Regions from separate parts of the Erwinia sp. SLM-02 genome, predicted to be linked through region 1. Evidence: predicted binding sites of a transcription regulator. Region 1 holds the regulator's gene; the other holds the start of a gene.
What was found. The regulator PurR, encoded in region 1, represses purine synthesis genes. The targets are predictions, from matches to a motif close to CANGCAAACGTTTGCNTG.
Positions count from the first base shown of each region.

Region 2: a site for PurR is predicted at 1,366-1,383, ahead of gcvT (glycine cleavage system aminomethyltransferase GcvT). Genes of this name have one in related genera too.

Region 1 covers NZ_JAQISN010000001.1:1,380,043-1,383,170, forward strand. Annotated here, with positions in the region: gene punC (purine nucleoside transporter PunC) at 1-74, opposite strand, end outside; gene punR (DNA-binding transcriptional activator PunR) at 187-1,101, shown strand; gene purR (HTH-type transcriptional repressor PurR) at 1,125-2,150, opposite strand; gene cydH (cytochrome bd-I oxidase subunit CydH) at 2,445-2,534, shown strand; gene PGH32_RS06410 (C40 family peptidase) at 2,592-3,128, opposite strand, start outside.
Region 2 covers NZ_JAQISN010000002.1:172,039-175,166, forward strand. Annotated here, with positions in the region: gene gcvH (glycine cleavage system protein GcvH) at 1-92, opposite strand, end outside; gene gcvT (glycine cleavage system aminomethyltransferase GcvT) at 189-1,286, opposite strand; gene ubiI (FAD-dependent 2-octaprenylphenol hydroxylase) at 2,420-3,128, opposite strand, start outside.

The sequences.
Region 1 (3,128 bases):
AGGTACATATCGGTAGCAAGAAAACCCAGCATGCTGAGCAGGGCCAGATAAACAATAAAGAATTTTGAGGGCATAGTTGACTCGTAGAGGGCAGTTTTTTTTCGCTGGAAGTGTAAAGGGATGCAGTTGGGCTTGTGAAACGGTAATATTAGTCGGTTGCGTTGAAAATTTTTGCAGGCAAAAATTATGTGGTCAGAACATTCTCTGGAAGTGATTGAAGCGGTGGCCAGAACCGGCAGCTTTACCGCCGCGGCGGCTGAACTTCACCGGGTCCCCTCCGCCGTGAGCTATACGGTGCGCCAGCTGGAGCAGTGGCTGGCCGTCAGCCTGTTTGAGCGCCGCCACCGGGATGTGGTACTGACCGAGGCCGGGCGCGTATTCAGCGAGGAAGGGCGTTCTGTTATCAAAAAAATGCTTTCCACGCGCCGGCGCTGCCAGCAGGTGGCAAACGGCTGGCGTGGCCAGATTAATATTGCCGTCGATCGCATCGTCAGACCGCAGCGCACCCGCCAGCTTATCGTCGATTTCTATCGTCACTTTCCCGACATGGAACTGCATATATTCCCCGAGGTGTTTAACGGCGTATGGGATGCCCTGGCGGATGGGCGCGTGGATGTGGCGATCGGTGCCACCCAGGCGGTGCCGGTAGGGGGGCGTTTTGCCTTTCGAGATATGGGCAGCCTGAACTGGCGCTGTGTGGTGCAAAGCGGGCATACCTTGCTGGCACAGCCGGGGCCGCTCAGTGACGACCTGCTGCGCGAGTGGCCCTCCATGACGCTGGAAGACACCTCGCGATCGTTGCCAAAACGCACCACCTGGACGCTGGATAATCAACGACGGCTGGTGGTCCCGGACTGGGAAAGCGCCCTGGACTGTCTGCGTGCCGGGCTGTGCGTGGGGATGATCCCGGGGCACTTTGCGCAAACCTGGATCGCTCAGGGAGGGATCGCCGAACTGGCGCTGGCGAATCCGTTTCCGATCAGCCCCTGCTGCCTGAGCTGGTCGGAACAGAGCGCCTCACCCGCGCTGAGCTGGCTGCTGGAGTATCTTGGCGACAGCGAAACGCTGAATGCGGAATGGCTGTGTGAACCGTCCGCCTGAGCGAACGGCCGGGCCGGATGGGATCAGCGACGATAGTCGCGGAACGGACCGTCAGCGACGGAACGGCGTTCAATCAGTGAAGGATGAACTTCGATAGTCTGCGGCTCTTCACGCTTGCTGGTGATGCGGTCAAGCAGCATATCGAAGGCGGTTTCTCCCAGCCGCTCTTTCGGCTGGTGCACCGTGGTCAGCGCCGGGGTGAAATAGCGCGCGTTGCGCACGTTATCATAACCGATCACCGAAATATCCTGCGGAACGCGCAGGCCCATCTCATCGGCCGCGCAAATCGCGCCCATCGCCATCACGTCCCCACCGCAGAAAATAGCGGTAGGGCGCTGTTTCTGGCCGAGGATTTGCTGCATGGCCCGATAGCCGGATTCGGGTTCGAAGTCGCCCTGAACCAGCCACTCTTCGCGCAGGGTGATGCCGGCTTCGTTCAGTGCCTTAAGAAAACCGGCATGGCGTCCGCCGCCGGTATTGCGTTCCAGCTGACCCGGGATTGCGCCGATATCGCGATGTCCACGCTCAATCAGGTAGCGCCCGGCCAGATAGCCACCCTCAAAGGCGTTGTCCAGTACGGTATCGGTAAAGTCGCCGCGCGCTTCACCCCAGTCCATCACCACCATCGGGATATTGCGGTGGTCTTCCAGCATAGCGATCAGGGAATCCGGGTACTCAGAGCACATCACCAGCAGCCCGTCGACGCGCTTTTGCGCCATCATCGACAGGTAAGCCTGCTGCTTATTCAGGTCGTTATGGGCGTTTCCAAGGATCAGGGTATAGCCTTTGGCAAAGCAGCGGTTTTCCACGGCTTCAATGATTTCGGCAAAGTAGGGTGCTTCGCTGGATGTTGCCAGCAGGCCGATAGTTTTGGTGTGGTTAACCTTGAGGCTGCGTGCCACGGCGCTGGGGGAATAGTGCAATTCTTTAATTGCTGCCCATACCGCTTCACGAGTCTCTTCAGCTACAAAGCGCGTTTTATTAATTACGTGGGACACCGTAGTGGTCGAAACCCCGGCTCGCTTTGCCACATCCTTAATTGTTGCCATTAAACTTATACTCCTGGTGTTATCGTAACTATTTGATAACAGGTTGGTTAAACGTTTGCCTGGGTGCAGCCTTTTCCCGCCAGACCAAAATGGTTTGGGTGCTGCCGCAACGGGTCGGAAAGGGGAAAAAATCGTCCGTAGAGTGACTGCAGAGCTGGCAAAAACCGTTTCCGCTGCTGTTGCGCAACGGAAAAGAGGAATTCTAACAAGGCTGCGCAGAGAAAACGAGATTTTTACGGGTAACTGTGGGAAAATCTTTGTGCATACATTTTACAGGGTTATTAAGGAGAGACGATGAGTACCGATCTGAAATTCTCACTGCTGACCACGGTGGGTGCGCTTCTGATGATTATTGCATTTAGCTTCACGGCTATTCTGCACTAAAAAAATCGGGAGGAGCCAGGCTCCTCCCGATTTGCATCTGCATCCGGCGTTGCGCAATCAGCGAATGGTTTTGGGTGTCATCATCCGACGGGCACCAATGTAGTGCTCCTGCCAGTAATCATCGCCCAGCGCGCTCACCTGGATATCTTTGCCGGTTCTCGGCGACTGAATGAATTTCCCACCGCCAAGATACACACCAACGTGATCGGCAGTGCCGCGGCCGTTGATACGGAAGAACACCAGGTCACCTTTTTCAAGCTTGTCGCGCTTGATCGCAGCGGCATCGCGCAGGTGATACATTTCATTTGCCGTGCGCGGGATTTTGAATTTCACCAGATCTTTATAGGCATACCACACCAGCCCACTGCAGTCGAAACCCGTCTGCGGCGACGTGCCGCCCCACTGATAGGGCTTACCGAGCTGGCCCATCAGCTTGTTCATCGCGGTTTCACGCGCTTTCTGGTAGCGGGCGCGGTGCGCCTTACTCAGCTTAAGCGGGGATTCAGGCGACTCAACTTCATCACGCTCGATAGCGCGCAGCGGGCCTTTCCTGCCTTTTTTGGTCTGTAATGATGCCAGACGCTCGCGACCGTA
Region 2 (3,128 bases), on a different contig from region 1:
TCGGTAATCCCTACGGTATAGCTGCCATCGGCTTCTTTACGCACCCATTCATGGCTGTCACGGTATTTCAGATCGGTTGGTACATTGCTCATCGACGCTCTCCAAAAAAGATAATTCCGCTATACGTTTATGCCGCCGGCGCGTTTTACAGCCCCTGTCCGGCATCAACAGGACGGGTAGATTCAGATTTATTTTGTTACCGGTTTACCGGCGCGGACAAAAACGGGTTTGGTCACCTGCACCGGCACTTCGCGGTTGCGAATCTGCACGATGGCCTGTTCGCCGATGCCGGCAGGAACCCGCGCCAGCGCAATGCTGTAGCCCAGCGTCGGGGAAAACGATCCGCTGGTGATAACCCCTTCACGCGGGTTGCCGTCGGCGTCGGTGAAACGCACCGGCAGTTCGTTGCGCAGCACGCCTTTTTCGGTCATCACCAGCCCCACCAGCTGCTCGGTGCCGCTCTTACGCTGGGATTCCAGCGCTTCACGCCCAATAAATTCGCGGTCGGCCGGTTCCCAGGCGATGGTCCAGCCCATATTGGCCGCCAGCGGAGAGACGCCTTCATCCATCTCCTGCCCATACAGATTCATGCCCGCTTCCAGCCTGAGCGTGTCGCGTGCTCCCAGACCCGCGGGCTTGACGCCCGCCGCCAGCAGCCGTTGCCAGAACGACACAACCTGGTCGGACGGCAGGGCAATTTCATAGCCCGCTTCGCCGGTGTAACCGGTAGTGGCAATAAACAAATCGCCCGCCTGCACGCCGAAGAACGGCTTCATACCGCTGACCGCCGCACGCTGCGCGTCATCAAAAAGCGTCTGCGCTTTCTGCTGAGCATTCGGCCCCTGCACCGCCACCAGCGCTAAATCATCACGCTCGTGGATATCGATGCCGTAAGGTGCCGCATGTTCGGTAATCCACGCCAGATCCTTCTCGCGCGTGGCGGAGTTCACCACCAGGCGGAAAAAGTCTTCGCTCATAAAGTAAACAATCAGATCGTCAATGACGCCAGCGGAGGCGTTCAGCATGCCGGTATAAAGCGCTTTACCCGGCTGAGTCAGCTTTGCCACGTCGTTCGCCAGCAGATAGCGCAGGAACTCCCGCGTGCGGGCGCCGTGCAGATCGACAATGGTCATATGCGAAACGTCGAACATCCCGGCATCGGTGCGTACCGCGTGATGTTCATCAATCTGCGACCCATAATGCAGCGGCATCATCCAGCCGTGAAAGTCCACCATGCGCGCACCGCAGGCTTGATGCTGTTCGAACAACGGGGTTTGCTGAGTCATAGTCTTCCTGTGCTGTCTGTCCGCCATCCTTGTGGATGCAGGGTGATTGACGCGCCCGTTTACCGCTCGTTAGCGGCCTGACGCAAACGTTATCTTGGCTTTGAACTTACCACCGAAAATGGCAATTAACCATAAGTTAAACGGGGTCGAAATCACAGTTCGGCAATAAAGCCCCTGAACTCACTGCCAGTATCTATCGCTGGATTTCTGGAAAAACGCACACAAAACCCGCAATAAATCGGCTTAAACGCAGATGAATCACAAAGATTCCGCATTCGATGTATAAAAAACAACTTCCTGAATTTTGTTATCGCATTATTAAAAATAATGCGAATGGGCGCGTGAAATTAGAATAATTCAAACGAAGCACAATGATGGGGCGGCGGGTGCACCATTGGTGCAAGGGAAGATAAAACGGTGAAAAATTACGGGAAAACAACTGACAATTAGGGCTGAGTTAGTTGCGGGTATCTCATGCGATTGATGTTGATGCGCTGGCAATTCTGCGCCCGCTGACCCGCCGCTACGCCTGCCGGTCGGTCCTCGCGCCACGCTTCGCGTGGTGCCTTCGGTTACGGCATCCAGCCTGCCGGACCGGCTAAGACGGGCGTCCTGCCCGGCTTAGCCTGACGCCAGCTTCCCTGCTGGCGTCTCCTGGCCTGATGCCTCCACCTCAGCGCTGCGGATTGCCCGTCTGGCGCAGCGGCGGGTCATCTTTACGGCTATGTGATGGCTTTTTTAATCAGGAATAAAACGAAGATGGCCCATTGGGGCAAATCAAAGTCTCAACCCATTAAACGAATGTGCCGGACTTTTTCAGGCGACGCAGAAGTCACTAAGCGAACCGGCGGCTCCCTCGAGCGGGCAATCCACAGCGCTGAACGGAGTGAGGAAGCTCGTATGAGCCAGCAGGACGCTGGCGAAAGAGGCGGCCGGGGCAGGACGCCCCGTCTGCCCCGCTACGAAGGCTGGCGAGTGAAGTGAAGGCATCGCGCAAAGCGCGACGCGAGGACCGCCCGGACGAGGGAGCCGCCGGTTAGCGTGCGCACCGCATCCAGAAAACAACCAGGTTAAAGCGCTCACACAGCATTCAGCTCACGGCCCACATCAGAACAAATCAAAGTCCCGCCCCGTCAACGCAGCCACTCGGGCAAATCATGCAGCCCCATCGCCTGCTTCAGCAGCTTAGGCTTCACGCCCGGCAGCTTATCCGCCAGCGCCAGCCCGACATCACGCAACAGCTTCTTCGCCGGATTATTACCGTTAAACAGCTCGCGGAACCCCTGCATGCTGGCCAGCATCAGCGCCGCACTGTGCTTGCGGCTGCGCTCGTAGCGCCTGAGATACAGATGCTCGCCGATATCCCTGCCCTGCAGATGCAGGCGGCGGATCTCACCGATCAGCTCCGCGGCATCCATAAAGCCAAGGTTCACACCCTGCCCCGCCAGCGGATGAATGGTGTGGGCGGCATCGCCCACCAGCGCCAGACGGTGAGCGGCAAAACTGCGTGCAAAGCGCCCCATCAGCGGGAATACCTGGCGATCGCTTTCCAGCTTGCAAAGCCCCAGGCGCAGATCAAAATGCACCGATAGCTGCTGGTTGAACACCTCTTCCGGCATCGACTGCAGCCGCGTGGCTTCCTGCGGCGGCAGCGACCAGACGATTGAACACAAATGCGGATCGCTCAACGGCAGGAAGGCCAGAATACCTTCACCGTGGAACACCTGCCGGGCCACCGCATCGTGCGGTTTCTCGGTGCGGATATTGGCCACCAGCGCATGATGCTGATAATCCCAGAAGGTGAGCGGGATATCTGCTTTATTCCGCAGCCACGAGTTCGCA